4 regions of the Streptomyces sp. 17_S59 genome follow, and region 4 is predicted to be linked to each of the others. Evidence: riboswitches for the same ligand, from Rfam matches in the RefSeq annotation. Region 4 holds a riboswitch; each other region holds the start of a gene.

Region 1 (7,501 bases), 520 kb from region 4:
CGTATCCCTGTATGGCCTGTTCGAAGATGCCCAGGTCCCAGGACATGGTCAGCATCCGTCGGTGCCGGCAGACCGACAGTGCCGTGTAGAGCAGGAAGAGGACGCCGCTCAGCCAGTACGGGTCCAGCCGCGGTGCGCGCAGCCGTGCTGCCCAGGTGTGCTTCTCGAGCGGGGCCGCGGTCGCGCTCCGGCCCGATGCCGAAACGTCGGCTGTGGCCGAGTCCATGGGTGGTCCTCTCCTCCTGTGGGGCCAGGGGCCCGCTGCGGCGGCTCCCGCACCGCTGCGGGGGGCCTGCCGGACGTCCGGCTTCCCGACCTGGAGACGAGTGCCCGCGTCATCCGGTTCAGCCGGTTTTCTTCCAATCGGTGCATCCGCTGGTCTTGAAGTATCCGTCCTGGGCGCTGATGGTCACGACTCCGTTGCCCGTGCCGACCCGCGGCCCCCGGCGCCCCCGCCCGCTGCCCGGGACTTCGAAAGCCTCCCGGACGATCCCGGCACACCCTGCAGTGGCTGGGCCAGGTGATGGCCTGAACCGTCCGGACGGGGGAGTTCCGGATCGCCGTACACATCGCAACACCCCAGGAATCGTTGGGCGAATCAGTGGCCTCGGCCATCGGGACTCCCTACCATCGATCACCGCAGGTCGATGACACGATCTTCGCCGGGAGGCTTCATGTTCCGCCGCAGGACAGCGCTCTCCGTCTCCAGCTCCGCCGCACTGCTCGCCGCGGTGCCCCTGCTCACCGGGTGCGGATCCACCCCGCATCCGGGGGCCGCCGCCGTCGTGGGCAAGGACCGGATCACCGTCTCCGAGCTGCAGAGCCAGGTGAAGGACGTGCGGGAGGCGCAGCGCTCGTCCCCGCAGGCGCAGCAACTGCTGGCCAACAGCGCCCGGCTGGGCCAGGACACCCTCATCCGGCTCATCCAGGACCGCATCGTGGAGAAGGCGGGCCGGGACCACGGCGTGACCGTCACCCGCCGCGAGACGCAGGAGCAGCGCGCCCAGGTGGAGCAGGCCAACGGCGGTCCGGAGGCCACGGAGGCGAGGTTCCTCGCACTCGGCATCGCCCCCGACCAGATCGACCGGGCCCTGACCATGGACCTCGTCCACACCAAGCTCAACAGCAAGCTGGGCACCGCCCGCGCCAACGAGGTCCTGAAGCAGACCTCCGAGGCCCTGCACGTCGACGTCAACCCGCGCTACGGCACCTGGGACGCCACCCGCGGCACGGCCCGCACCCTGACGGAGCCCTGGCTGCGGCCCGACGCCCCGCCCGTCCCCGGTCAGCCGGCCTGAGCCGGGCCGCACGCGGTCGCCTAGGCTCGACCACGTGAACGACTCCGCCACCGACTCCACAACCGGCCACGGCTCCGGCACCGACTCCCGGGGCCGCATCGTCCTCCTCACCACCAGCCACCGGGTCGCCCCGGGCCTGCTGTCCTGGCCCGCCTGGCAGACCCTGCGCGGCGCCGACCGGGTGGTGTGCGCCGACGCCGGCCACCCGCAGCTGCCGTATCTGCGGGAGGCCGGCGTCGTGGTCGAGCATGCGGCGCCCACCGCCCGCGAGCTGGTCGACTACTGCGCCGCGGAGCAGCGCACCGCCGTGGTGCTCACCTCCGCCGAGGGCGAGTCGGCCCTCACCGACGGCCTCGCCCGGCTGGCCGGCTCGGGCCGCGAGTCGATGCCGGCGCTGGAGCTGCTCCCCGGCTCGTACGACCTGCCCGGCGCCCGCCTGCTGGACCTGGTGCAGGTCATGGACCGGATCCGGGCCGACTGCCCGTGGAGCGGCATCCGCACCCACGAGGACCTGGCCAAGTACGGGCTGGAGGAGACGTACGAGCTGCTGGAGGCGATCGAGACCGGCGACCGGGAGGCCCTGCGGGAGGAGCTGGGCGACGTCCTGCTCCAGGTCGTCTTCCACGCCCGCATCGCCCAGGACGACCCGGACGAGCCGTTCTCCGTCGACGACGTCGCGGGCACCATCGTCGACAAGCTCATCCACCGCCACCCGCACGTCTTCGGCGAGGAGACCGCCGAGACGCCCGAGGACGTCAAGGAGCACTGGCTGCGGAAGAAGGCGGCCGAGAAGCGGCGCGCCTCGGTGACCGAGGGCGTCCCCCTCGGCCAGCCCGCCCTGGCCCTCGCGGCCAAGCTCGCCTCCCGGGTCCGCACCGAGGGCCTGGACGTCGCCCTTCCGGCCGGGGACGGCGTGGGCTACGAGCTGCTCGCCCTGGCCGTACGGGCGGAGGCGGCCGGCGTCGAGCCGGAGACGGCCCTGCGTGCCGCCGCCCGCACCTACCGCGATGCGATCCGGGCCGCGGAAGCGGAGCGCAACGCGTAGGACCGCGCAGGACGTGGGAGACGCGGGAGGGGAAAGGAAGCGGAACGGGGGCGGGACGGGGACGGAGCGCCCTCACCCGTTCGGCCCAGCGGCGGTCTTGACAGGGCGGCCGACGGGTACCCGAGATCCATGCGCATTCAGCACCTGGGTCTCGCCCTCCCCGCCTACCTCGGCGGCATCGCACCCTTCATCGTCGGCCTCTTCGTGGTCGCCATCCTGATCGCCGCCGTGGTCTTCGGACGCAGGTGGCGGGACGACGAGCCGCCCCCGCCCAGCCAGCCGCAGCGGCGCTCGGGCGCGTGGGAGACGCCGGTGGAACACCGGACCGGGCCCGAGACGCCCGACCACGGTCCGGGCCACGCCCACGACGAGGAGTCGGTCGGCTACGTCACCCAGCACCACGAGTCGGACGAGATGGAGACGGAGGCCAACGGGGAGCGCCGCCTTCCGCACGAGATGCGGAACCCGGGCGCCCACCCCGAGGAGCTGACCGACGAGCAGAAGAAGTGGAGCCCCGGGGGCAGCGGCTCCTTCGGCAGCGGGGGCAGCGGGCGCCACTGAGCGCTCCGTGGGAAGCGGAGTGCGTCGTCTGCAGGCCGGTGGTGGCTGGTCGCGCAGTTCCCCGCGCCCCTTCGGGGCGCTCCCCGCCCCACTCGGTAGCGTCGGGGCGTGCACGAGAACCACACGCCCCCCGCCCCACCCCTCTTCACCTGGGAATTCGCCGCCGACCCCTACCCCGCGTACGCCTGGCTGCGCGAGCACGCCCCCGTGCACCGCACCGCGCTGCCCAGCGGTGTCGAGGCCTGGCTCGTCACCCGCTACGCCGACGCCCGGCAGGCGCTCGCCGACCAGCGGCTGTCGAAGAACCCCGTGCACCACGCCGAGAGCGCCCACGGCAAGGGCAAGGTCGGCATCCCCGGGGAGCGCAGCGCGAACCTGATGACGCACCTGCTCAACATCGACCCCCCGGACCACACCCGGCTGCGCCGCCTGGTCTCCAAGGCGTTCACCCCGCGCCGGGTGGCGGAGTTCGCGCCCCGGGTGCAGGAGCTGACCGACCAGCTCATCGGCACGATTTTGAATAAGCAGGGCGCCGAGAAGGGGGAGGCGGACCTCATCCACGAGTTCGCCTTTCCCCTCCCCATCTACGCCATCTGCGACATGCTCGGCGTCCCGGCCGAGGACCAGGACGACTTCCGCGACTGGGCGGGGATGATGATCCGCCACGGCGGCGGGCCGCGCGGTGGAGTGGCCCGCTCCGTCAAGAAGATGCGGACGTACCTCGCGGAACTGATCAACCGAAAGCGGGAGGATCCCGGGGAAGACCTCATTTCCGGACTGATCAGGGCGAGCGACCACGGCGAGCACCTCACCGAGAACGAGGCCGCGGCCATGGCCTTCATCCTCTTGTTCGCCGGTTTTGAAACAACTGTGAACCTGATCGGTAACGGAACCTATGCGCTCCTGCGCCATCCGGAGCAGCGCGAGCGCCTCCAGCGGGCGCTCGCGGAGGGCGACGAGAGCCTGCTGGCGACCGGTGTGGAGGAACTCCTGCGCTACGACGGGCCGGTGGAGCTGGCCACGTGGCGGTTCGCGACCCAGGACCTCACCCTGGGCGGGCAGCGCATCGCCGAGGGCGACCCCGTGCTCGTCGTCCTCGCCGCCGCCGACCGCGACCCGGCGCGCTTCGCCGACCCCGACACCCTCGACCTGGCCAGGCGCGACAACCAGCACCTCGGCTACGGGCACGGCATCCACTACTGTCTGGGCGCACCACTGGCGCGCCTGGAAGGGCAGACGGCGCTCGCGACGCTGCTGCGCCGGCTGCCCGATCTGCGGCTCGCGGCCGACCCCGACGACCTGCGCTGGCGCGGCGGACTCATCATGCGCGGACTGCGCACGCTGCCGGTCGCGTTCACGCCCGAGCGCCCCGGATCCACTATCAGATGACCTCGCGCCGGCCTATGTGATCTCCGCGTGACCTCCGCTACACCGGCTTGTGACCCTCGGGGGTCGTCGCTATGTTCGACGACCACATCAGCCGCCACACGAGAGGCCCTCACATGCGCTCCGGCTCCGGTAGACATCGCCGCCCCCGCCAGGTACCCGCCATCGTGCTCGCAGCGGGGGTGACGGGCGCGAGCATCGCCATGCCGCTGCTCGCGGCCACCGGCGCCAGCGCCGCGGACACGGGGACCTGGGACCACGTCGCCCAGTGCGAGACCGGGGGCATGTGGAGCGCCAACTCGGGCAACGGCTCCTACGGCGGGCTCCAGCTCACCCAGGACGTGTGGGAGCAGAACGGCGGCCTGGCCTACGCGCCGCGCCCGGACCTGGCCAGCCGCGCCCAGCAGATCGCCGTCGCGGAGCGGGTGCTTCAGGGGCAGGGCCCGGAGGCCTGGCAGGGCTGCGCGTCCGGTGCGGGGCTGACCAAGGATCAGCCGGTGGCCGAGGTGAACCCGGGCGGCGGCGAGTCGACCGTGCCGGACGGGCCCTCGAAGCCCGTGTCCGAGCGGCCGACGTCGGTCACGCCGGAGCACGGGACCTCCACGCCGACCTCCCCGGCGCACAAGGGAGGCAAGGGCGGCAACGGCACCCCGTCGGGTGCGCCGTCCGGGACCTCCACGCCGTCGCCCTCCACGTCGCAGACGCCCGGCGCATCCACTTCGCCGTCCTCGTCGCCCTCCTCGTCCTCGTCCTCGTCCCCGTCCGCCTCGCCGTCCTCGCCCGGTTCTTCCGCGAGCCCCTCCACGAGCCCCTCCACGAGCCCCTCCTCGTCCGCCCCGGCGACAGGCTCTCCGGACGCGCCGGACGGGAAGCACCGCAAGGACCCCTCCGGCGACCCCTCGGGCACCCCCGTGGACCCGGCGTCCGCCACCCCGCAGTCGCCTGACGGAGCGTCCACCGAGCCCGGCACCGGCAGGCACCGCGCCGAGCCCTCGCGCTCCGGCGACGCGCAGCACGCCTCGCGCGGCGGCGAGGACGCCCGTACGGACCTGTCGGCCGGTGCGGGCGACTACACGGTGCGCCCCGGTGACAACCTGTCAGTCATAGCGGAGGAGCACTCCGTTGCCGGTGGCTGGCAGACGCTCTATCAGAAGAACAACAAAACTGTCGGAAGCGATCCGGACCTCATCAAGCCTGGTCAGCGGCTCGATGTCCGTAAGTAGCAGGGAGGTTCGGGGCGAATGTCCGTTCCAGTCGAAAGTGAGACATGGGTCTCGTTCGGTTGGGGCTGGAGTGAGTTCGTCCGTTCGCTTCAAACCCCGCCTCACCTGCGGAAATGATCGGTTCCCACGAGTAACTTCCGGCAACCGTGGCCGAAAAGTGGGGTTTGAACACGCCGCCTGACTGTGTTTAACGTCGTCACCGCTCGCCACCGCGAGCACCACGGCCGCACGCCGAATCCTGCCGGCGGCCGGGGGAGTCGTCGCGCAAGCGCCGTAGGCAGGAGCGGGGGAACCAAGGTAGGGCGCCGGATCCGGTCCCACGGCCAGTGGCCTGGGGAGCGGGACGGCTTGGGGTGAAGCCCGGTGCACAACACCGGGCCGGGCAGACTCACGGTCCGAACCCGACAGCTCACCTCGTAGGCGTCGGTGAGGAAAACGACTCATGTCCAAGGGCAAGCACCGTCGTCCGTCCAAGGCCGTCCGCATCGTCGCGCTCGCCGGCGTCACCGGCGCAGCGGTCGCAGCCCCTCTGATGGTCGCGACCTCCGCCCACGCCGCCTCCGTCGACCAGTGGGACAAGGTCGCCCAGTGCGAGTCCACTGGCAACTGGCACATCAACACCGGCAACGGCTACTACGGCGGCCTGCAGTTCGCGCAGGACTCCTGGGTCGCCGCGGGCGGTACCCAGTACGCCCCGCGCGCCGACCTGGCCACCAAGGCCCAGCAGATCGCCACCGCCGAGCGCCTGCTCGCCATGCAGGGCCCGGGCGCCTGGGGCTGCGCCGGCGCGGGCAGCCTGAGCAAGGGCGGCGCGAAGGCCGACGTGGACACCTCGGGCTCCGGCTCCGTGTCGAAGAAGTCCTCGAAGTCCTCCTCGCACGGCAGCTCCACCACGAGCCACGCCGACCGCAGCCAGCGCTCCACCGCGCCGAAGCACGCCAAGCCGGCCCAGGAGGCGGACGAGCAGGCCGACGAGACCCCGGCGCCGAAGCAGCGCGCGCCGAAGCACGCCGCCCCGCAGACCGTGCAGAAGGGCGACGGCAACTACGAGGTCAAGGAAGGCGACACCCTCTCCAAGATCGCTGAGACCCAGCAGATCAAGGGCGGCTGGGAGAAGCTGTACGACCTCAACAAGAACATCGTCGCCAACGCGGACACCATCTACCCGGGTCAGATGCTGCACACCAGCTGATCGCGTCCGGTCCTCGCCCTCCGCCCCGAGCACGGGCGAGGACCGGTGCACGACCGACGGGTGAGCGGCCTCCGCCGCGACGCCGCTCATGCGCGGGACCGCCCCGCTCCGATGCGCCTTCCCCCCGAGCCGCATCGGAGCGGGGCTCCGTCGTTCCCGGGCGGTTTTTCCGTTGAGCGAACAGACGGGCTGTTCATCCCGCGATCTCGGCGTTTGTGCTGTTTTTTCAGATTTTCCGGCCCGGTTGCGCGGTCCGCGGGCGGGGGCAGCCTCCCGGGCCCGTTAGGCTCGTGCTGCAGAACTCCAGACACACACGAAGGAGACCCTCGTGCCGTCCATCGACGTCGTCGTAGCTCGCGAGATCCTCGACTCGCGAGGCAACCCCACGGTCGAGGTCGAGGTCGGCCTCGACGACGGCTCCACGGGCCGTGCCGCCGTGCCGTCCGGCGCCTCCACCGGTGCCTTCGAGGCCATCGAGCTGCGTGACGGCGACCCGGAGCGCTACCTCGGCAAGGGCGTCGAGAAGGCCGTCCTCGCCGTCATCGAGCAGATCGGCCCGGAGCTGGTCGGCTACGACGCCACCGAGCAGCGCCTGATCGACCAGGCCATGTTCGACCTGGACGCCACCGACAACAAGGGCTCGCTGGGCGCCAACGCCATCCTGGGCGTCTCCCTCGCCGTCGCGCACGCCGCCTCCGAGGCGTCCGACCTGCCGCTCTTCCGCTACCTCGGCGGCCCGAACGCGCACCTGCTGCCCGTTCCGATGATGAACATCCTGAACGGCGGCTCGCACGCC
Region 2 (7,501 bases), 3.0 Mb from region 4:
GCAAGGTGTCCACCGGCAGCCCGGGGAGCTTCTCCGCGGACAGTCGCCCCGCGTACACGAGCCGCACCTCCCGGCCCCGTACCGCCGTGCCGCCCGCGCCGGGGGCGAACACCTCCAGATCGACGCCCAGCGGCACCCGGTGCAGCGCCGGGGCCGCCACCCGGCCGAACTCGGCGCAGGAGAACGCCGACGCCGCGACCACGGCGTCGAACCCCCTGCCCAGCCGGCGGTTCCACAGGTCCGCCGGCCGCCGCAGCGGCACCCACTCCGGCAGCCTCGGGGCCAGGATCGCGTCCAGCCGCTCGTGCGAGAGCAGCACCGAGCGCACGCCCCGGGCCCGGGCCCAGTGCGCGGCGTGGACCAGCGTGAGCTTGTCCGACACCTCCACCGAGTCCGGTGCCAGCCGTTCCAGCAGCCGCTGCACTGAACTCCGGGAGAGCACCATCCGGTAGCCGCCGCCCACGGGCGGCCCCGGCAGCGTCAGCCGCAGCCCGGCGGCGTCGCGCGTGCGCGAGTGGCGGGGGCCCGGCACGACCAGGACGCGCTCGTGCCCCGCGGCCGCATAGCCGCGGCCCAGCGCGTCCAGCGTTGTGCGCAGGCCCCCCGAGGAGGCCCCGTAGAAGTTGGCGAGCTGGACGATCCTCACCCGTCCGTTCCCCCGGCGAACGGCCGCCGTGCCCGCACCAGTTCGGCGTACGTGCACGGGCGCGCCCCCGCAGCCAGCGCGGAGTCCACGGCCTCCAGGGCGCACTCGCGCAGCCCCGGCCGGGCGAGGTCGGCGGGGTGCAGGGCGATGCGGAACGGCCTGCCGCGGCGGGCCCAGTGGCGGGCGGCGGCCCGCATCAGCCTGGCCCCCGTCCGCTCCCCGGCCCCGCCCGGCCGGTGGGAGAGCGCCACCATGCGGTGCCGGACGTCCGTCCGCAGGTCGTGCACGGCCAGGTGGCTGGTGGTGTACTCCAGCCCCAGCGAGCGCAGGGCCGCGACGGCTCCCGGGGAGGCGAGCCAGCCCGGCGGGGTGAAGCCCCGCGGGGCGATGCCCACCGCGGCCAGCGCGGCCAGCCCGCGCTCCAGCCGGTCGCGCGCCGCCTGCTCGTCGAGCGCGCAGAACTCGGCGCAACCGCGCGCCACCACGGCGTTCAGCCGGCGACGGGCCCACGGGCCGCCGGGCACGCCCCGGTGGTCCCAGCCGTGCAGGGCCAGTTCGTAGCCGCGCTCCTGCGCCCCGAGCAGCCACCGCACCAGGCCCGGGTCGTCGGGCAGCCGGGTGCCGGACCGGCCGCCCGGCACCAGCAGCAGCGTCGCCGGCACCCCGCGGCCGTCCAGCTCGCCCAGCCACCGGCGGCACCGCGCGAAGCTCCACGGCGCGACGTCGTGCACCGAAACCACGAAGACCCCTGTCACCCGTCAAGCGTCCTCCCGGCGGGGCAACCACGGCCCAGGCAGGGGCGATCGGCAGAGGCACGGGCGGTGTACGGCGGATGAACCCGGACCCGGCGCGACGCCGTCCACCCGTACGCGACCGGCCCGTTGACCCGCAACCCTCGGTGGAGGGTACGGAACCGGCCGGTACCGTGGTGGCAGGAAGCGCAGTTGACACGGGGGGATGCGGCATGGTGCACCGGCTTGCTCCGGCATCGGGTGACGGGACGGCGACGGACGGGACGAACGGCCCCGGCGGCTTCGTGCACTTCACACCCGCCCTGCTCACGACGGCACTCGGGGGGATATCCGAGGACCCGGTGCGGGAGTTCACCGAGTCCTGGAACGACTTGCCCGCCGACGCGCACACGCCCCACAGGTTCCGCCGCTACGGCCGGTTCCGCATGCTGGGCGACCGTCTGGAGCGGCTGCCGCACGCCCCCTTCTTCCAGGACCGGACGGTGAACAAGGTGCACGGCGGAGTGGACCGCCTGTTCGCGCCGCTGGCCGACGCCGTGGCGGCCGGGCCCGCGCTGCGCACGGTCGTGCGGACGCTCCGGGAGCATCTGCCCGGGCCGCACGCGGGCATCGACACCTGTGGCGTCCACCAGATCAGGGTCACGGCCACCGCGGACGCCGAGGGCCACCCCGCGCCGGAGGGCATCCACCAGGACGGGCACTGCTTCGTCGCCCAGGTGCTGATCAGGCGCGAGAACGTGCAGGGCGCGGAGTCCTGTCTGTACGACCTCGGGCGGCGCCCGGTCCACCGGGCGTCGCTGGCGGCCCCGTGGGAGACGATCGTCCTCGACGACCGGCGGCTCCTGCACGGCGTCTCGCCCGTCCGGCCCGCGCCCGGCGCCCGTACGGGCGTGCGCGACATGTTGCTGGTCGACTTCTTCCCCGGCGGCGCCGAGGGCTGAGCCGATCGAGCAGCAGCACGGCACCGGAGCGGTGCCGCGAGAATCCGGTCGACGACGAGACCGACGACGATACCGACGACGAGCAGGAGATCCCATGCGTTATGCGGACGGCCCCAGTACCCACGACGAGATCCACGTTGACGCGGCCCCGGCCGAGGTCTGGAGGCTGGTGACCGACATCGGGCTGCCCGCCCGGCTCAGCCCCGAGCTGCAGCGCACCGAGTGGCTGGACGGTGCCGACGGCCCGGCGCCGGGCGCGCGCTTCGAGGGGCACAACCACCACGGGATGCTGGGCGACTGGCGGACCGTCTCCCATGTCGTCGAGCTGGAGCGGGAGAGACGGTTCGGCTGGGCGGTCACCGATCCGGACGACCGGTTCGGGGGCGGTGCGGCGGACCCCTCGCGCCCGTTGGCCGTCTGGGTGTTCGAACTCCGGCCCGAGGGCGATGGCACCTTGCTGCGGCACTCCGTCCGCATCGGTCCCGCGCGGTCCGGGGTCAGTCTGGCGATCGACCGCATGCCGGAGAAGGAGGAGGCGATCGTCGAGACGCGGCTGGGCCAACTCCGCTCCGGGATCAGGGCCACGCTGGAGGGCGTGAAGCGCCTCGCCGAAGCGGGGGAGTGACCCGGCGGCCAGCCTGGCGCGCGAACACAGGTCCTTCGATCATGGTGAGGGCATGACCAAGATCAAGGCCATTGTCTTCCGCACCTACGGGCCCGCCGACGTGCTCCGGCCCGCCGAGATCGACATGCCCAGGCCGGGCCCCGGTCAGGTCCGCATCGCGGTGCGCGCGGCGGGCGTCAACCCGATCGACCACAAGCTCCGCAGCGGCGGCATGGCCGAGGTCTTCCCGCTCGACCTGCCGCACGTCCCCGGGGTGGAGGCGTCCGGGATCGTGGAGGCGGTCGGCGAGGGGGTCTCCGGGGTGTCGGCGGGGGACGCGGTCCTGGGCAAGACCGTCACCGGCGCCTATGCCGAGCAGGCCCTGGCCCGCGCCGACCAGTTGACGACCAAGCCCCTCTCGCTGTCCTGGGAGCGGGCCGCGGCGCTGCCCGTGGCCGCCGAGACGGCCTGGCGCACCCTCGCCGAGCTGGACCTGCGGGAGGAGGAGACGCTGCTGGTGCACGGCGCGGCCGGGGGAGTGGGCACCATGGCGGTGCAGTTCGCCCGCGCCCGGGGGGTGCGGGTGATCGGCACCGCGAGCGAGGCCAATCACGAGTACCTGCGCGGCCTCGGGGCCATTCCGGTCTCCTACGGGGAGGGGCTGGCCGACCGGGTGCGGGAGGCGGCGCCGGAGGGGGTGGACGCGGCGCTGGACGCGGCGGGCAAGGGCGACGCGGTCGGGGTGTCGGTCGGGCTGGCCCGCGGCCCCGGCCGCGTGGTGACGATCGTCGACGCCGAAGGCGCCCGGCGCCACGGGGCGCGCTTCAGCTCGGGCGGCCGCGGGGGCGAGCAGACCGTCCCGGCCCTGACCGCCGCGCTGGGTCTGCACGAGGCGGGCATCCTCCAACTGCCGATCCACCGGGTGTACCCGCTGTCCGAGGCCGCCGAGGCGCACCGCGCCAGCGAGCACGGGCATCTGAAGGGGAAGATCGTGCTGACCGTGGTGTGAGGCCGGGGGTGCCGGGACGCACTGCACGGTGCCCAGGACGGGGTCAACCGCTGGCGTACGGTACCGCTGATGTGGGCCGAAGTGCCGGGAGAGGCACGATGGCAGGGAAGTTGACGGGCAAGGCAACAGGAAAGTGGCGGGAAAGTGACGGGGAAAATAACGGGGAAGCGGACGAGTGCGGCGCTGTGTGCCGCACTGCTGCTCGTGCTCGCGGGCTGCTCCTCCTCTTCCGAGGACGACGGGCCGGACCCGGACGGGGACCGTACGACGGCCCGGCCCGGCGCCTCCGGCAAGCCCGGGTCCACGGGATCGCCTGAGGCATCCGGCTCGTCGCCGTCGTCGGCGTCCGCCCGCTGGCAGCCGAAGCCGGGCACCCTCTGGCAGTGGCAGCTCGGCGGCTCGGCCGACATCTCCGTGGACGTCCCCGTCTACGACATCGACGGCTTCGAGAATTCCGCGAAGACCGTGGCCGAACTCCACGCCCGCGGGCGGAAGGTGATCTGCTATATCAACGCCGGTGCCTGGGAGGACTTCCGGCCGGACCAGAAGAAATTCCCCAAGGAGCTGCTGGGCAAGAAGAACAAGGGCTGGGAAGGAGAGAAATGGCTGGACATCCGCCGTCTCGACATTCTCCGGCCGCTCTTGGCGGACCGCTTCGACATGTGCCGGCAGAAGGGCTTCGACGCGGTGGAGCCGGATCTGACCGAGGGCTTCAGGAACGACACCGGCTTTCTGCTGAGGGCGGATGATCAGCTGGCCTTCAACCGGATGCTGGTGAAACTGGCCCATGACCGCGGTCTCGCCATCGGTCTGAAGAACGATCTGGAGCAGATCCCGGAGCTGGTGGGGGACTTCGACTTCGCGGTCAACGAACAGTGCGCCCAGTACGGCGAGTGCGACCGGCTGACGCCGTTTGTGAAGCAGGACAAAGCGGTCTTCCACGTCGAATACGACCTGGAGCCGGGCGACTTCTGTGCCACGGCGAAGCGGCTCGGGCTCAGTTCCATGCAGAAGAAGCTCGATCTCGACGCCTGGCGCCGCCCCTGCTGAAACGGTGCCGCCGGATGGTTCCGGCGGCCCCTCAAATCCCCGCCGCCACCAGGGAACAGGGCCTTTCGAGCGGATTCCGGAAAGGCCCGGTTCCGGCAATCGGGCCGAAGTGAAGAAGTTCACAGATTCCGCTCTCGGCGCCGAATCCGGTTGCCCGATGGTGCAGGATCTCTCCTCGAACACAAGATCCCGTCACAGAGGCGGGCGACCCGGGCGGACGCCGAGTCCTGCCGCCGCACCGGGTGCGGAACCCAATTGATGGATCGGCAGGAGCGGGAGACCCAAGCAGTACGGACCACGAAGGCAGTGGTCCTTGGGGTGAAGCCACCACGGTGGCCGGGCAACTTCGCAGCCCGAACCCGACAGGTCATCTTTCGCAGGCGGATGTCGAAGGGCTTTGGCATGTCTGCGTTGCCTCGAATACCCGCGCTCGTTTCCCGCGCCGGTACCGCTTCCGCCCTCACCGCGGCCACCCTGGCGGCCTCGGTCCTCGTCTCCGGCCTGGCCGCCGGAGCATCGGCGGCGACCCCGGGCGAGCAGGCCCTGAAGGTCGCCGCGGCCAAGCAGGGCTCGCCCTACCAGTACGGTGCCGCGGGCCCCAACCGGTTCGACTGCTCGGGCCTGACCCAGTACTCGTTCAAGCGCGTGGGCAAGTCCCTCCCGCGCACCGCACAGAGCCAGTACAACTCCACCCGCCACCTCTCCAGCGGCTCGCGCCAGCCCGGTGACCTGGTCTTCTTCCACTCGGGCAGCAACGTCTACCACGTGGGGATCTACGCGGGTAGCAACAAGATCTGGCATGCACCGAAGCCCGGCGCGTCGGTGCGGCTGGAGAAGATGTGGACGAACAGCGTGTGGTACGGCCGCGTCAACTGACGAACGGTGCAGCCGTGATCCCGCCCGGAGCGCGAACACCGGGCGGGCCCGCACAGCGCCATGTCGCGCTGGACGGCCCTACCGCAGGCGCGGCAGCGCATCCCGTGCCGCATGGCTGAGGGTCTTGAGATCCTCGGCGAACCGCTCCCGGTGCGCCTTGGGCAGCGGCTCCAGGAAGAAGTGCCGGATGTTCTCCCGGTGGACGCGCGCCGCCTGCACCACCGTGCGCTCGCCCTCGGCGGTCAGCCGCACGATCCGGCCCCGCCGGTCCTCCGGATCGGCGTCCCGGACGACCAGGCCGACCGCCTCCATCCGGTCCACCAGCCGGGTGACGCCCCCGGTGCTGAGCACCCGCTCCTGGGCGATGGACCGCATGGACAGCCCCGCCTCTCCCGCGCGGCCCAGGATCAGCAGCACCTCGAACATCGCATGGCTGATCCCGCACTCCTCCTCGATCGCCCGCCCCAGGATGTACTCCAGCCGGTTCGCCGCCCCCTGCAACCGGCCGAAGGCCAGCACCAGGCCGTCATCGGCGGCCTGCCGTGCCGTCGCGATCTCCGTCTTGTCCGCCACCTGGTCCCTCTCGCGCTCCGTTACGGTGGGCCCATGCTTTGACGCCTGCCCGGCAACCGGGCACCCCCGCGGCCTCCTTCGTCCGTCGTATCCGGCTCTGGACCCCACGAAGGAGACCTTCTCATGAACACGTCGACTCCCCTCGACGTCCCCGACGAGTTTGCCGTGTCCTACGGCGCGAACGGCGCCGAGGCCCGCGCCTGGCTCGCCCGGCTGCCCCGCCTGGGCGCCGACTTCCTCGACCGCTGGGACCTGCGCCCCGACGGCCCGTCAGCCTTCGGCATGGCCTCGCTCGTCCTGCCCGTTCTCCGTGCCGACGGCACACCTGCCGTCCTCAAGCTCCAGCAGCCCCGCGAGGAGACAGCAGGCTGCGCCCGAGGCCTCAGGACCTGGGACGGCAACGGCATGGTGCTCCTCCTCGACCACGACGAGGCGACCGCCACCCAGCTACTGGAACGCCTGGACGCGACCCGCCCCCTCTCCTCGGTCCCCGACGACCACACGGCCCTGCAGATCCTGGCAGAGCTGCTGGCCCGCCTGTCCTCGGTACCGGCCCCGGAGGGCTTGCGCCGCCTGTCGGACGTAGCGGCGGCGATGCTCGCCGAAGTCGCGCAGTCCGTCCCCGCCCTCAACGACCCGGCCGAACGGCAACTGGTACGCACCTGCGCATCGGCCATGGCCGAACTGACCGACGAGAGCGGCGACCGCCTCCTCCACTGGGACCTTCACTACGACAACGTCCTCGCCGGGGAGCGCGAACCCTGGCTGGCCATCGACCCCGAACCCCTGTCCGGCGACCCGGGCTTCGAGCTGCTGCCGGCACTGGTCAACCGCTGGGAGGAGGTGATGGCGTCGGGCTGCATCACCCGCGCGGTGCTCCGTCGCTTCGACCTCCTCACCGAGGTCCTGGGCCTGGACCGGCAGCGGGCGATCGGCTGGACACTGGGACGCGTGCTCCAGAACGCGCTGTGGGACATCGAGGACGGTAGGAGTGTGCTGGAACCGGCGCAGGTGGCCATTGCTGTGGCTTTGCTGGGGCGTTCGGAATAG
Region 3 (7,501 bases), 2.2 Mb from region 4:
CCAAGGCCCTCGGCCTGCTCGCGGACGCCCTGCGCGCCCCCGCGTTCCCGGACGACGAGATCGAGCGCCTCGTCCGCAACCGCCTGGACGAGATCCCGCACGAGCTGGCCAACCCCGCCCGGCGCGCGGCCGTGGCCCTGTCCGCCGAGCTGTTCCCGGCCGACTCCCGGATGTCCCGTCCCCGGCAGGGCACCGAGGAGACCGTCGAGCGCATCGACGCCGCCGCCGTGCGGGCCTTCTACGAGGCGCACGTCCGCCCCGCCACCGCGACCGCGGTGGTCGTCGGCGACTTCACCGGCATCGACCTCGACCAGGTCCTGGCCGACACCCTGGGCGCCTGGACGGGCGCCCCCGCCGAGCCCCGGCCCGTGCCGGCGGTCGGCGGCGACGACACCGGCCGCGTCGTCATCGTGGACCGGCCCGGCGCGGTCCAGACCCAGCTGCTCATCGGCCGCACCGGACCGGACCGGCACGACAGCGTCTGGCCCGCCCAGGTGCTCGGCACCTACTGCCTCGGCGGCACCCTGACGTCCCGTCTGGACAAGGTCCTGCGCGAGGAGAAGGGCTACACCTACGGCGTCCGCTCCTTCGGCCAGGTGCTGCGCTCCGGCCCCGAGGGCACGGGCACCGCGCTGCTCGCCATCAGCGGCTCCGTGGACACCCCCAACACCGGGCCGGCGCTGGAGGACCTCTGGACGGTCCTGCGCACGCTCGCCGCCGAGGGCCTCACCGAGGCCGAGCGCGACGTGGCCGTGCAGAACCTGGTCGGGGTCGCCCCGCTGAAGTACGAGACGGCGGCGGCCGTCGCGGGCACGCTGGCGGACCAGGTCGAGCAGCACCTGGCGGACGACTTCCAGGCGCGGCTGTACGAACGCCTCGCGGAGACGGGCACGGTGGAGGCCACCGCGGCCGTCGTGAGCGCCTTCCCGGCCGACCGCCTGGTCACCGTCCTCGTCGGCGACGCGGCCGAGATCACGGAGCCGGTCAAGGCGCTGGGCATCGGCCCCGTGACGGTCGTCACGGCCTGACGGCTGCTCAAGCCGGCAGCCGTACCCCGGCGCACCAGGGAGGCGCGTGGGCTCACCGAGTCCCACGCGCCTCCCTTATGTCCAATTTCAGGCAGTGGTTGCGTGTTGGTCGTGTGGCGTACGTCATAAAAGCTGCGTTCTGTTTGCCGTTCGAATCTGACGCGGATTAGCGTCAGGGCGGCTGTCCGTCAGATCGGAGCCGCAACCGCGGCCCCGGGCAGTCATCGCCGAGTCCCCGAGCGCGAGCAAGGGGAGCCGGGGACCCACACGTCCCCTGGGGTGAATCGGCCCCCTTTCACGAGGGAGCCGTAGGAGACCTTCCTGCTCCGAACCCGTCAGCTAACCCGGTAGGCGAGAAGGAAGGAAAGGATAGCGACAGCCATGTCGTTCACCCGTCCCACCGGGAAACACCGTCGTCCGGGCCGCGCCGTTCGCGTGGGCGCCAACGTGGCGGGCATAGCCACCCTCACGGCCGCCGGCGTCGTCGCCGGAGTCGCCGCCCCGGCCTTCGCCGCCTCCGACGACACCCACCGCCCCGAGGACACCGGCCTCAACCAGGCCATCGTCATCGGTGACGTCATGGCCGACAACGTCGACGCCCAGGCCGAGACCCAGCGCAGCGCCGCCGACGAGGCCGCCGCCCGCCACCAGGCCGAGGTCTCCGCCCGGCAGAAGGCCGCCGACGCCAAGCAGCGCGCCGAAGAGGCCAAGCGCAAGATCGAGGAGGAGCGCGCCGCCAAGGAGCGCGCCGCCCGCGAGGCCGAGCGCAAGCGCCTCAACACCTTCGTGATGCCGATCGACGGCTCCTACGTCTCCACCGGCTACAAGGCCTCCAGCGGCCTGTGGTCCTCCGGCAGCCACACCGGCGTCGACTTCCACGCCGAGTCGGGCACCTCCGTGCACGCCGTGGGCATGGGCACCATTGTCGAGGCCGGCTGGGGCGGCGCGTACGGCAACAACGTCGTCATCAAGATGAACGACGGCACCTACACCCAGTACGGCCACCTGTCGTCGATCGACGTGTCCGTCGGCCAGTCGGTCACCCCCGGCCAGCAGATCGGCCTCTCCGGCGCCACCGGCAACGTCACCGGCCCGCACCTGCACTTCGAGGCCCGCACGGCCCCCACCTACGGCTCCGACATCGACCCGGTCGCCTACCTGCGCTCGCACGGCGTCGACCTGTAGCCGGCGCGCGGCGGAGCCGCACACGAGCTTGCGAAGGACCCCGGCCCCGGCCGGGGTCCTTTCCGTCGGTCCGTGTCCGGTACGGGCTCAGGCTTGTCCGATGGCGGCTCATATCCAGCGGCCCGGCAGCCGCATTGGCCGGAAAATATCCTTGGCCATAAGGCGCCGTCGGAAATTCCCGGAGTTTGCCATAGAGTCGCGTGCGTGAACGGCGAGGGCGAAGACAGGCGTGAGGGCGGCCGGATTTCCACGCACGCCGTGTGCACGGCGATTCGCGACGACATCGTCTCCGGCGTCTTCCCGCCCGGCAGCCGGCTCGTCGAGGAACTCCTCGCCCGCCGCTACGGCGTCTCCCGGGTGCCCGTCCGCGAGGCCCTGCGCACCCTGGCCTCCGAGGGCTTCGTGACCACCCGCCGGCACGCCGGCGCCTGCGTGGCGGAGCCCTCCGAGCAGGAGGCCGCCGACCTGCTCGACGTTCGCGCCCTGCTGGAGCCGCTGGGCGCCGCGCGGGCCGCGCAGCGGCGCACCGACGCCCACCTCAAGGTCCTGCGCGGGCTGGTCCGGCTGGGCCGGGACCGGGCCCGCACGGGCCGCACGGGCGATCTGCGCCCCCTGGGCGACTGGTTCGACGAGACCCTCGCCCAGGCCTCCGGCAGCCCCAGCCTCGCCACGCTGCTCACCCAGCTGCGCCGCAAGATCGCCTGGGTGTACGCGCCCGAGGCGCCGCTGCACCCGGTGGCGGACTGGGAGACGTGCGGGGCGCTCGTGGACGCCGTGGCCCGCCGGGACGCGGAGCGGGCGCGCGCCCTCGCCGCGGTGCGCGCCGGGCGCTCGCCCGGCACCTACCGGATGCGCCGGGCGGACCACCCGAAACACGCTGTAAACACCGCCGGTTTTCGCTCTTAACAACGCGCCGCTATTACTGGGGAAATAGGCCGGGAAATCGTGGCGGTTTCCGGTCGGCGTGCCGTGCGCGGCAGCGGTGCCGCGCACGGCACGCGCAATTGCGCATACGGGCGCGGATGACGCGGGTAATCCGCGATGCCGCGCGGCGGGAACGCGGAGCGAAACGCAAGAGGGCCGCGGCGGCACCTGTCAGCCGCCGCGGCCCCGCCGCGGATCCTTCGGCCCGCCGGAGCGAGCGCGGGCCTGTGTCAGAGGCGGGCCCGGTGGATCAGACGGTCTCCGGAAGCTCCTCGAGCCCCTCGGCGACGAGCTTGGCAAGCCGGTCGAGCGCGGCCTCGGCACCCTCCGCCTCACTGGCGAGGACGATCTCCTCGCCACCCTGGGCGCCCAGGCCCAGCACGGCGAGCATGGAGGCGGCGTTGACGGGGGTGCCGTCCGCCTTGGCGATCGTCATGGGGACGCCGGCGGCGGTCGCCGCACGGACGAAGATCGACGCAGGCCGGGCGTGCAGGCCCTCGGCCCAGCCGACGTTTACGCGGCGCTCAACCATGGTGTTGCCCTTCGAATCGAAAGCGGTTGTCTAGACCATTGTGGCACGCGGTGCGCGATGCCCGTGCCCGGTCCCGGCCCTGGGAGATCCAGCCCCCACGGGAGCCGGACGGCCCAGGCCGCCCTGTCGGTGCCCGGCCTTACCCTGGCCCCATGCAGACGCCGTCCGAGCAGTCCGAGCATGTGTACCCGGCCCACTGGGAAGCCGACGTCGTGCTGCGCGACGGCGGCACGGCACAGATCCGTCCCATCACCCCCGACGACGCGCGGCGCCTGGTCAGCTTCTACGAGCAGGTCTCGGACGAGTCCAAGTACTACCGCTTCTTCGCCCCCTACCCCCGGCTGTCCGACCGGGACGTGCACCGCTTCACCCACCACGACTACGTCGACCGCGTGGGCCTGGCGGCCACGGTCGGCGGCGAGTTCATCGCCACCGTCCGCTACGACCGCATCGACGCCCGCGGCCTGCCCGCCTCCGCACCCGCCGACGAGGCCGAGGTCGCCTTCCTCGTCCAGGACGCACACCAGGGCCGGGGCGTCGCCTCGGCCCTCCTCGAGCACATCGCGGCCGTCGCGCGCGAGCGGTCGATCCGCCGCTTCGCGGCCGAGGTGCTGCCCGCCAACACAAAGATGATCAAAGTCTTCACGGACGCCGGGTACACCCAGAAGCGCAGCTTCGAGGACGGCGTCGTCCGCCTCGAACTCGACCTCGAACCCACCGACCGCTCCCTCGCCGTCCAGCGCGCCCGCGAGCAGCGCGCCGAGGCCCGCTCCGTCCGGCGCCTCCTCGCCCCCGGCTCCGTCGCCGTCGTCGGCACCGGCCGTGAGCCCGGCGGCATGGGCCGCACCGTGCTCCGCAATATCCTCGCGGGCGGCTTCACCGGGCGCACCTACGCGGTCAACCGCGCCTTTCCCGAAGGGGCTTCGGTGCTGGAGCCGGAGGGTGTGCCCGCCCACCGCTCCGTCCTGGACATCCCGGACACCGTCGACCTCGCCGTCGTCGCCGTGCCCGCCGGGCAGGTGCCGTCGGTGGTCGCCGACTGCGGCGAGCACGGCGTCCAGGGCCTGGTCGTCCTCTCCGCCGGGTACGCCGAGAGCGGGCCGGACGGCCGTGACCGCCAGCGCGAGCTGGTCCGCCAGGCCCGCTCCTACGGCATGCGCGTCATCGGGCCGAACGCCTTCGGCCTCGTCAACACCGCCCCCGGCGTCCGGCTCAACGCCTCCCTGGCCCCCGAGCTGCCCACCGCCGGGCGGATCGGCCTGTTCAGCCAGTCCGGCGCGATCGGCATCGCCCTGCTGGGCGGCCTGCACCGCCGCGCGGCCGGGCTGGCCGGCGTCTCCACCTTCGTCTCCGCGGGCAACCGCGCCGACCTCTCCGGCAACGACTTCCTCCAGTACTGGCACGACGACCCGGACACCGACGTCGCCCTGATGTACCTGGAGTCGATCGGCAACCCGCGCAAGTTCACCCGCCTTGCCCGCCGGACGGCGGCGCGCAAGCCGCTGGTCGTGGTCAAGGGCGCCCGGCACGGCGCCGTCGCCGCGCCCACCGGGCACGCCGTCCCGACCACGCGGATCCCCGACGCCACCGTCACCGACCTGATGCGCCAGGCCGGCGTCATCCGCGTCGACACGGTCACCGAGCTGGGCGACGCCGGGCTGCTCCTCGCCACCCAGCCGCCGCCCGCCGGCCCGCGCGTGGCCATCCTCGGCAACTCCGAGTCCCTCGCCCTCCTCACCTACGACGCCTGCCTCACGGACGGGCTCCGCCCCCTGCCCCCGCACGACCTGACCACGGCCGCGGCGCCGGAGGACTTCCGCGCCGCCCTCGCCGAGGCCCTCGCCGACCGGGCGAGCGACGCCGTCGTCGTCACCGCCATCCCCTGGGTCGGCGACGCCTCCGCCGCGGACCTCGCGAACGCCCTCCGCGACGCCGTCGCCCGCTCCCGCAACGCCAAGCCCGTGGTCGTCGTCCACCTGGAGATCCCCGGCCTCGCCGAGGCCCTGGGGGCTGTCCGGCGGGCCGACACGGGTCCTGCGGCGCCTGGCACGGCGCCTCGCCGCGTTGTCGCATCACCCGAGTACGCCCAGTACGCGGGTGATGCTCCGCCTTGCGATCCACCGCACCAGACACCGCAGGACCCGCCCCGGCCCGCCGGACAGCCCCCGGCCCTCCCGCCGCACGACCGCACCGGCCCCGCCGCCCCCTCCGCGGGCGAGCCCGCCGTCCGCATACCCGCCTACCCCGCCGCCGAGCGGGCCGTGCGCGCGCTCGCCCAGGCCGTCCGGTACGCGCAGTGGCGCCGCCAGGCCGCCGAGCCCGGCAAGGTGCCCGAGTACGAGGACATCGACGAGGCGGGCGCCGCCGCCGACATCGACGTGCTGCTCGAGGCGCACGGCGCGCACGCCCCGGCGCCCGGCGGCGCCGCGCCCCGGGCCGTCACCCTGTCCGCCGCCGACACCCAGCGCCTCCTCGCCCGGTACGGGATCGCCGCGCTGCCCGCGCTGCCCGCACCCGACGCCGACAGTGCCGTCCGGGCCGCCGGCCGGCTCGGCTTCCCCGTCGCGCTCAAGCCCACCGCCCCCCACCTGCGGCACCGCGCCGACCTAGGCGGCGTCCGGCTCGACCTCGGCGGAGAGGCGGAACTGCGCCGGGCCTACGCCGAGTTGACCGAGCTGCTCGGCAAGCCCGAGGAGACCCGGCTCGTCGTGCAGTCGATGGCCCCGCGCGGCGTCGACACGGTCGTCCGGGCCGCGATCGACCCCGCGGCGGGCGCCGTGCTCTCCTTCGGGCTGGCGGGCGCGCCCTCCCTGCTCCTCGGCGACACCGCCCACCGCCTGATCCCGGCCACCGACCGGGACGTGTCCGACCTGATCCGCTCGGTCCGCACCGCCCCCCTGCTCTTCGGCTGGCGGGGCTCCACGCCCGTCGACACCCCGGCCCTGGAGGAGTTGCTGCTGCGCGTGTCCCGGCTGGTCGACGACCACCCCGAGGTCGTGGGCGCCGACCTGGAGCCGGTGATCGTCGCCCCGCACGGCGTGCACGTCCTCGGCGCGTCCATCCGCCTGGCCCCGCCCCCGGCCCGCACCGACCTCGGCCCGCGCAGCCTGCCCCTCTACTAGAGGGGCCCGGACAGAGGGGCCCGGACCCGCCGAGTCCGGTCTCCCGGCCGGACGGCCCCGGCAACAGGGCTCCGTACGCCCCGTAGGATGGTGGGTATGGCGAAGACCGGTACGACGACCCAGGGGCTGCGAGCGGCCATCGAGCGCAGCGGCTACTACCCGGCTCTCGTGGCCGAGGCGGTGGAGGCCGCCGTGGGCGGGGAGCCGGTCGTGTCGTACCTGGTCCACCAGGAGACGACCTTCGACTCGAACGAGGTCCGCCGCCACGTCACGGTCCTCGTCCTCACCGGCACCCGATTCATCGTCAGCCACACCGACGAGCAGGCCGCCGACAACACCTCCCCCTCGCCGTACGCGACCACCTCCACCGAGTCGGTCAAGCTCGACCGCATCTCCTCGGTCGTGCTCAGCCGGGTCGTCGCCAACCCCGAGGCGTACACCCCGGGCACCCTGCCCCGCGAGGTCGTCCTCACCATCGGCTGGGGCGCGGTCTCCCGCATCGACCTGGAGCCCGCCGCCTGCGGCGACCCCAACTGCGACGCCGACCACGGCTACACCGGCTCCTCCACCGCCGACGACCTGAGCCTGCGGGTCAGCGAGGCCGGTGACGGCCCGGACACCGTCCGGCAGGCCCTCGCCTTCGCCCAGGCACTCTCCGAAGCGACCGTGGCGACCGCCCGCTGATGTCCCATCCCACCGCGGCGGGCCAC
Region 4 (7,501 bases):
CTCGGGCGCCTTGTCGATGTTCTCGAACGCCGAGACCTCGTTGAGGTCCGGGTACGCGTCGTGGAGCACCTTGGTGATCGCCGCGGTGAGCGTCGTCTTGCCGTGGTCGATGTGACCGATGGTGCCGATGTTGACGTGCGGTTTCGTCCGCTCGAACTTCGCCTTCGCCACTTGGAGCCTCCTGTTCCGCGTCCTTGATGCTTGATGTCGACATCGCGCTCGCGCGCCTGACACGAGCAGACCCGTGGATACGCGGAGCAATGCTTCCGTCACTCTATGTCGATGAAGCCTCAAGAGGCGCGCGCCACGTCCCCGGATGGCGGAGCGGGCCGTCAACCCCGGGCGCACGGTCGCGGGCCCGCCCGCTGCGCCGGGCGTCCGGGAGGGCCCGGGTCCGGGTCGGCTCGCCCCGCGCACCGCCCGTGCGCGGTCGGTCCCGGCGCGGGTCCGCCGGATGCCGTCGTCCCCCTGCCAGTTGGTGAAAACCCCGCCCCCGCCCCGTGTTCACGCCGCTACGGTAAGTGCGCGGGGTGGGTGTCGGGTGTGACGAGGCCGGGAGGTCGACAGGCATGGCGATGAGGCGAACGGGCGGGGGCGAGGGCGGGAGCACGGGCCGTGGCGAGCCGGACGGCCTCGACGGCCGCGAGCCCACGCCCGCCGAGCACGTCGAGGAGCTGCTGAAACGGGCCCAGAACGGCTTCGAGATCGGCGAACGCGTGCTGGACCGGCTGTGCACCGCGCTGATGCACCAGGCCGAGCTGCGCTCGTACCGCCAGCGCAACGACGAGCGGCGGCCCCTGCGCTGCAACACCTACCGGCACATCTTCCTGCTCGCCGACGGCAGCAGCCTGGTGCTCTACGAGCTGGAGCACGACACCGGCCCGCAGGAGCGCTTCCTGTACGAGCTGTACACCCACGAGGACGCGCTGGACGCCGCCGAGCGCCGGGTGCACGAGCGGATCGGCGGCGGTGGCATCGGCCCGGGCAGCGAGGCCGAGGAGCTGCCGGCCTGGCTGGCCGAGGAGCTGCTGCTGGCCATGGGCCCGACCCGGCCGCGCAGGGAGTACGTCTCCGAGGCCTCGCCCGACCACGCCCGGCGGCTCCTGCGCCGGGCCGAGAACGCGGACGGGCCCGGGGAGGTGGTGCGCGAGCTGCTCCAGGGGGCGCTCGGCCACCACATCGCGCTGATCACCAAGCCCAGGCGCCGGGGCGCGGGCCGGGACGCCACGTGGTGCCGCTTCTACGAGCACGCGTTCCTGCTGGAGGGCGGCGGCGAGGTCAGCCTGTGGGAGCTGGAGCACAACATGACGGCCGACGGCCGGCTCGTCTGCGAGGTCTACCTGGACGAGACGGAGGCGGAGGTGGCCGCGGACCGGCATGCCCGCGCGCAGGGCGTGGAGTTATAGGGCCGAGCGGGAGAGGCGGGGGAGGGGAAACAGAGGGAAACAGAGGGAAACAGGGGCACCGGGGGCGCGAAGGGGTTGGGGCGGGCCGCGCTGTATGCTACGGTTGTTCGAGTTGCAGTTGTGGTACCCATGAACTCGTGTGCGCCTCGGTTATGTAGCCGGTGGCGCATTTTTGTTTGCGCCGGTCTCTTCCGGTCTGGCGGTGTGGGTCCACGCCATTCACTAAGGAGACTGACATGGCGACTGGCACCGTGAAGTGGTTCAACTCGGAAAAGGGCTTCGGCTTCATCGAGCAGGACGGCGGCGGCCCCGACGTCTTCGCCCACTACTCGAACATCACCTCCAACGGCTTCCGTGAGCTGTTCGAGGGCCAGAAGGTGTCCTTCGACGTCGCGCAGGGCCCGAAGGGTCTGCAGGCGGAGAACATCACCACCATCTGACGAACCGATGCTCCCGATGGGGCCCGCACCACTGGTGCGGGCCCCATTGTCACGCCCGTCCACACCGAGCCCGTCCGCATCCAACCGAGCCTGTCCGCACCCAGGGGGCTTGGCACCCGTCGAGGGAAGGTCCCCAATGACTCGCTCTGCCGCACGTCCCGATGGCTCCGGTCGCCGCCCCGACGGATCAGGGCGCCCCAGCCGCGCCTCCCGCCCCTCCCGCGCGCCCCGCAACCAGGGCTCGCCCCGCAACCAGGCCCCTTCGGGCCCCGCGCGCCGCAGGCCCGCCGCGCCCCAGGGCGGTGAGTTCGAGGTCCCGGTCACCACGACGCCGGCGCTGCCGCCCGTCGACTCCTTCGCCGCGATGGACATGCCCGCGGCCCTGCTCTCCACCCTGACCCGGGAGGGCGTCACCGAGCCCTTCCCGATCCAGGCGGCCACCCTCCCCAACTCCCTCGCCGGCCGCGACGTCCTCGGCCGCGGCCGTACGGGCTCCGGCAAGACCCTCGCCTTCGGCCTGGCGCTCCTGGCCCGCACCGCGGGCCGACGGGCCGAGCCCGGGCGCCCGCTCGCGCTCGTGCTCGTCCCCACACGGGAACTGGCCCAGCAGGTCACCGACTCCCTCGCCCCGTACGCGTCCGCCGTCAACCTGCGGACCGCCACCGTCGTCGGCGGCATGTCCATCGGCCGGCAGGCCCAGACCCTCGCGCGCGGCGCGGAGGTCCTGGTCGCCACGCCGGGCCGGCTCGCGGACCTCATCCAGCGCGGCGACTGCAAGCTCGGCGACGTGACGATCACGGTCCTGGACGAGGCCGACCAGATGGCCGACATGGGCTTCCTGCCGCAGGTCACCCGGCTGCTCGACCAGGTCGCCCCGGACGGCCAGCGGATGCTGTTCTCCGCGACCCTCGACCGCAACGTCGACCGGCTCGTGCGCCGCTTCCTCAGCGACCCGGTGACGCACTCCGTCGACGCCTCGGTGGGCGCGGTCGTCACGATGGACCACCACCTGCTGCACGTCGCGGACATGGACGCGAAGAAGGACACGGTCACGCGCATCGCGGCCCGCGCCGGGCGCGTGATCATGTTCGTGGACACCAAGCGGGGCGCCGACCGCCTGGTCAAGCGGCTGCTGTCGCAGGGCGTACGGGCGGCGGCGCTGCACGGCGGCAAGAGCCAGCCGCAGCGCAACCGGGTGCTCGACCAGTTCCGTACGGACCAGGTCACGGCCCTGATCGCGACGAACGTGGCGGCGCGCGGCATCCACATCGACGGCCTGGACCTGGTCGTCAACATAGACCCGCCGGTCGACCACAAGGACTACCTGCACCGGGGCGGCCGCACGGCACGGGCGGGCGAGTCGGGAACGGTCGTCACGCTCGTACTGCCGGAAGAGCGGCGTGAGATGAGCCGGATGATGGCCACGGCGCAGATCACCCCGAACACGGCCCGGGTCCACCCGGAGGACCCGGAACTGGCCCGCATCACGGGCGCCCGCGAGCCGAGCGGAATCCCGGTGACGATCGCACCTCCGCCCCAGCCGCAGCCGAAGCAGAAGACGAAGCCGAACGCGATCTCGAAGCGCACGGACACCCCGTCCCGCTCCCGCCGCCGGCCGCGCCCGGGCGCCCAGCAGCCGGACGCCCCGCGCAGCGAGGGCACCCAGGCGCGCCGTCGGCGCCCCCGCCGCCCCTCGTCGAACAACGGCTGAGCCAACGCCGGACGGGCTGGAAAATCCAGCCCGTCCGGCGCTTGAGGACCGGGGGTCCGGGGGCGGAGCCCCCGGTTACGGGAAGGGGCGGGGTGGGGAAAGACCGCCGGAGGCCGACCCGCCCCCACCGCCCCACCGCCCCGCCACCCACCCCCGTACCGTCCGTATTCATCCGCATGCAGAGCCATAACAACTGACGAACGCTCAGTTCGCACGAACTGCAAAGACTCCCCAAGAGCGTTGTGGATTCACGCTTTCGGCTTGGATTTCGGCCGCCGTGTCTATTAACGTTCGATAACGCAGCGCGGTTGTTGTCACCGCCGCAAGGGGCGGCGCCGTGCGCCTTCGCCGAATCCCGTCGGTGGAACCGGGGAACCACACTCTGGGGTGAGTCGGGCCGCACGCCGGCCCGTAGGGGACCTTCCTGCTCCGAACCCGTCAGCTAACCCGGTAGGCGAGTAGGAAGGAAAGGAGTGCGCCTCCGTGGCGTCCAACATGCCTGCTGACGACGGCAGTTCGTACGACCCCCTGTATGACCCCTCGTACGCCCCCTCCGAGGAGACCGCGGCCCCGGCCGGCCGGGGCCGGCACCGCGTGGTGAAGCAGCGCGGCGGCACGATGGCCCGCAGCGGTGCGGTGCTGGGCGTGGGCATGATCGCGGCCGTCGGCGCGGGCGGAATGGCGAGCGCCCAGGAGCGGCAGGCGGCGCCGATATCCGTGCCCGATCTGGCGCAGAAGATTCCGGGAGTCGGCTCGCTGATAGGCGGCGAGGAGAACGGGCATTCGGATTCCGCCGCGCAGGGCGCAGCAGCGGACGGGACGGCCGTCGTCCGGGACACGGCGGATGCGGGCGAGGCCCTGCGCAACCGGATCCTCCAGCAGGCGGAGCACCAGCAGGCCGCGGCCGACCGGGCCGCGGAGGAGGGCGAGCTGCACGCGGCGGCGGAGCGGCAGCGGCAGGCCGCGGCGGAAAGAGTCGAGGCCCACAAGGCGGAGCAGGCGCAAGCGCAGCAGGCGCAGCAGGCGGAAGCAGCGGCAGCGGAGGCCCGGCAGGAGCAGGCCGGGCACGGACAGACCCACCCCGCGGCGGGAGCGGCAGCCGAAAAGCCCTCGGCCGCCGGGGAGTCCGGGGCGGAGGACGCCTCCGAGGGCGCGTCCAGGACCTCCGCGTCCGGCTCGTACGTCCTCCCCGTGGCCTCGTACACCCTCACCGCGGGCTTCGGCCAGGCCGGGAACATGTGGTCCGCGAACCACACCGGCGAGGACTTCGCGGCCCCGACCGGCACCCCCGTGAAGGCGGTGTCCGGCGGCACGGTCACCCAGGCGGGCTGGGCGGGCGCGTACGGCTACCGGATCGTACTGACGCTCGACGACGGCACCGAGGTCTGGTACTGCCACCTGTCGTCGATGGTCATCACCTCGGGCCAGGTCGGCACCGGCACCGTCATCGGCCGGGTCGGCGCGACCGGCAACGTCACGGGCCCCCACCTGCACCTGGAGGTGCGGCCGGGCGGCGGCTCGCCGGTGGACCCGCTGCCCTGGCTGCGGGCGCGAGGACTCCAGCCGTAAGGGCCGTCCGGCCGTAAGGGCAGCTGTAAGAGGAGCCGCCCGGTCGTAGGAGCCGTCCACTCGTATGAGCGCTCCCGTCCCGGGACGGCTCCTGCAACCGCAGCGAGGCAGTCGGGCGACAATCGCATAAGTCGTCCTATTAGCCCTGATTCCCGTGAATGTTCTGAGTTCGATCGGGAAATCAGAGAACGTGACGACGACTGCGAGGACGATCACCACGTCCGTGCCCGCCCGCCTGGACCGGCTCCCCTGGTCCCGGTGGCACTGGACCGTGGTGATCGGACTCGGCACGGTGTGGGTCCTCGACGGCCTCGAAGTCACCGTCGTCGGCAACATCGCCGGCCGCCTCTCCGAGCGGGGCAGCGGCCTGCCCATCACCTCGGGCGGCGTGACGGGCCTCGCCGCGGCGCTGTACGTGGCCGGGGCCTGCTCCGGAGCGCTGTTCTTCGGGCGGCTGACGGACCTGTTCGGCCGCAAGAAGCTCTTCATGGTCACGCTCGCCGTCTACCTGACGGCCACCGCGCTGACCGCGCTGTCCTACTCCTCCTGGTGGTTCTTCGCCTTCCGCTTCTTTACGGGCTTCGGCATCGGCGGGGAGTACGCGGCCATCAACTCCGCGATCGACGAGCTGATCCCGGCCGCCTACCGGGGCCGCGTCGACCTGATCATCAACGGCAGCTTCTGGCTGGGCGCCATCGCGGGCTCGCTGCTGTCGATACTGATGCTCGACACGAGCATCTTTGCGAAGGACGTCGGCTGGCGGCTGACGTTCGGGCTCGGCGTCGTCCTGGGGCTGGTCATCCTGTTCGTACGCCGCCATGTGCCGGAGAGTCCGCGCTGGCTCTTCATCCACGGCCGGGGAGAGGAAGCCGAATCGCTCGTCACCGCGATCGAGCAGCGCGTCACGGCGGAGCGGAAGACCGCGCTCCCGCCGGCCAAAGGGCGCTTCGCCATCCGCCAGCGCAAGAGCTTCGGCTTCCGCGACATCGCGCGCACGGTCTTCTCCGACTACCGGCGGCGGGCCGTGCTCGGGCTGGCGCTCTTCATCGGCCAGGCGTTCCTCTACAACGCGATCACCTTCGGCTTCGGCGCGATCCTCACCCGCTTCTTCGGGGTCTCCACTTCCCGTACCGGCTACTTCTTCGCGGTAATAGCGGTGGGCAACTTCCTCGGCCCGCTCTTCCTGGGGAAGCTCTTCGACACGCTCGGCCGCCGCATCATGATCTCCTCGACCTATCTGCTGGCCGGGTTGCTGCTGTTCGGCACGGCCTGGCTCTTCGGCGCCGGGCACCTGAACGCCGTCACGCTCACCGCGTGCTGGGCGGTTGTGCTGTTCTTCGCCTCCGCGGGCGCGAGCAGCGCGTACCTCACCGTCTCCGAGATCTTCCCGATGGAGACCCGGGCGATGGCCATCGCCTTCTTCTATGCGGTGGGCACGGCGGCGGGCGGCATCAGCGGCCCGCTGCTCTTCGCCTCGCTCACGAAGAGCGGGGTCGTCATGGACACGGTCCTGGCCTTCGACATCGGCGCGGCCCTGATGTGCGTGGGCGGCGTGGTGGCGGCCTTCCTGGCGGTGCGGGCGGAGGGCCGCTCGCTGGAGGACATCGCGGCACCGCTGTCCGTGGGGCCCGGCCCCCCGGAACCCCTGCCGGCCCCGGCGCCGGCGGAATGAGGAATCCCAGGTCTCGCGTGACGGCCGAGGCGGACGAGGCAAGCAAGGCAGACGAGGTAAGCGAGGCGGACGAGGCAAGCGAGCCGGAATAGCAACTACGTTACGTGCGTTGACGTATGTCATGGCTGACAATCACCGCAAGATCGGCAAGCTCACGGTCCACCCGCTGAACCTCGGCGGCAACGTCTTCGGTTGGACGGCGGACGAGAAGCAGTCCTTCGCCGTCCTGGACGCCTACGCCGAGGCGGGTGGCAACTTCATCGACACCGCCGACGTGTACTCGGCCTGGGCACCCGGCCACAAGGGCGGCGAGTCCGAGACCGTCATCGGCAACTGGCTGGCGGCGCGCGGCAATCGCGCCGACATCGTCGTCGCGACGAAGGTCGGCCACGGCTTCCCGGAGCACCGTGGCCTGGCGCCCGCCACCGTCAAGGAGGACGTCGAGGCGTCCCTGCGCCGCCTGCGCACGGACTACATCGACCTCTACTACACGCACGTGGACGACACGTCCGTGCCGGTGGAGGAGATCATCACGACGCTGGACGGCCTGGTGAAGGAGGGCAAGGTCCGCGAGATCGCGGCCTCCAACATCTCGCCCGAGCGGCTTGCGGCCTCGCTCGAGTTCTCCGACGCCGCGGGCCTGGCGAAGTACGTGGCGATCCAGCCCCACTACAACCTGGTCTCGCGCGACACGTACGAGGGT

Evidence for each region. Region 4 has a riboswitch for cyclic di-AMP ahead of AC1Z4A_RS14605 (M23 family metallopeptidase). Riboswitches for the same ligand answer to the same signal wherever they lie in the genome.
Region 1: another riboswitch for cyclic di-AMP. It lies ahead of AC1Z4A_RS12200 (transglycosylase family protein); the one in region 4 lies ahead of AC1Z4A_RS14605 (M23 family metallopeptidase).
Region 2: another riboswitch for cyclic di-AMP. It lies ahead of AC1Z4A_RS01570 (C40 family peptidase); the one in region 4 lies ahead of AC1Z4A_RS14605 (M23 family metallopeptidase).
Region 3: another riboswitch for cyclic di-AMP. It lies ahead of AC1Z4A_RS24885 (M23 family metallopeptidase); the one in region 4 lies ahead of AC1Z4A_RS14605 (M23 family metallopeptidase).

Annotation. Positions count from the first base shown of each region.
Region 1 is NZ_JBXOWD010000001.1:2,774,574-2,782,074, reverse strand. Features, by position in the region: gene AC1Z4A_RS12230 (DUF2079 domain-containing protein) at 1-226, opposite strand, end outside; gene AC1Z4A_RS12225 (SurA N-terminal domain-containing protein) at 675-1,298, shown strand; gene AC1Z4A_RS12220 (nucleoside triphosphate pyrophosphohydrolase) at 1,333-2,343, shown strand; gene AC1Z4A_RS12215 (DUF6479 family protein) at 2,473-2,904, shown strand; gene AC1Z4A_RS12210 (cytochrome P450 family protein) at 3,013-4,293, shown strand; gene AC1Z4A_RS12205 (transglycosylase family protein) at 4,458-5,513, shown strand; cyclic di-AMP (ydaO/yuaA leader) riboswitch at 5,773-5,951, shown strand; gene AC1Z4A_RS12200 (transglycosylase family protein) at 5,956-6,705, shown strand; gene eno (phosphopyruvate hydratase) at 7,034-7,501, shown strand, end outside.
Region 2 is NZ_JBXOWD010000001.1:343,637-351,137, reverse strand. Features, by position in the region: gene AC1Z4A_RS01600 (glycosyltransferase) at 1-646, opposite strand, end outside; gene AC1Z4A_RS01595 (DUF2334 domain-containing protein) at 643-1,401, opposite strand; gene AC1Z4A_RS01590 (2OG-Fe dioxygenase family protein) at 1,611-2,339, shown strand; gene AC1Z4A_RS01585 (SRPBCC family protein) at 2,434-2,964, shown strand; gene AC1Z4A_RS01580 (NADP-dependent oxidoreductase) at 3,017-3,952, shown strand; gene AC1Z4A_RS01575 (endo alpha-1,4 polygalactosaminidase) at 4,097-5,002, shown strand; cyclic di-AMP (ydaO/yuaA leader) riboswitch at 5,236-5,400, shown strand; gene AC1Z4A_RS01570 (C40 family peptidase) at 5,405-5,878, shown strand; gene AC1Z4A_RS01565 (MarR family winged helix-turn-helix transcriptional regulator) at 5,957-6,451, opposite strand; gene AC1Z4A_RS01560 (aminoglycoside phosphotransferase family protein) at 6,575-7,501, shown strand.
Region 3 is NZ_JBXOWD010000001.1:5,458,947-5,466,447, forward strand. Features, by position in the region: gene AC1Z4A_RS24880 (M16 family metallopeptidase) at 1-1,028, shown strand, start outside; cyclic di-AMP (ydaO/yuaA leader) riboswitch at 1,244-1,396, shown strand; gene AC1Z4A_RS24885 (M23 family metallopeptidase) at 1,410-2,213, shown strand; gene AC1Z4A_RS24890 (GntR family transcriptional regulator) at 2,418-3,119, shown strand; gene AC1Z4A_RS24895 (HPr family phosphocarrier protein) at 3,388-3,669, opposite strand; gene AC1Z4A_RS24900 (bifunctional acetate--CoA ligase family protein/GNAT family N-acetyltransferase) at 3,822-6,791, shown strand; gene AC1Z4A_RS24905 (DUF5998 family protein) at 6,888-7,475, shown strand; gene AC1Z4A_RS24910 (alkaline phosphatase family protein) at 7,475-7,501, shown strand, end outside.
Region 4 is NZ_JBXOWD010000001.1:3,297,652-3,305,152, reverse strand. Features, by position in the region: gene tuf (elongation factor Tu) at 1-171, opposite strand, end outside; gene AC1Z4A_RS14620 (DUF6227 family protein) at 570-1,406, shown strand; gene AC1Z4A_RS14615 (cold-shock protein) at 1,643-1,846, shown strand; gene AC1Z4A_RS14610 (DEAD/DEAH box helicase) at 1,983-3,557, shown strand; cyclic di-AMP (ydaO/yuaA leader) riboswitch at 3,894-4,029, shown strand; gene AC1Z4A_RS14605 (M23 family metallopeptidase) at 4,041-5,126, shown strand; gene AC1Z4A_RS14600 (MFS transporter) at 5,317-6,798, shown strand; gene AC1Z4A_RS14595 (aldo/keto reductase) at 6,920-7,501, shown strand, end outside.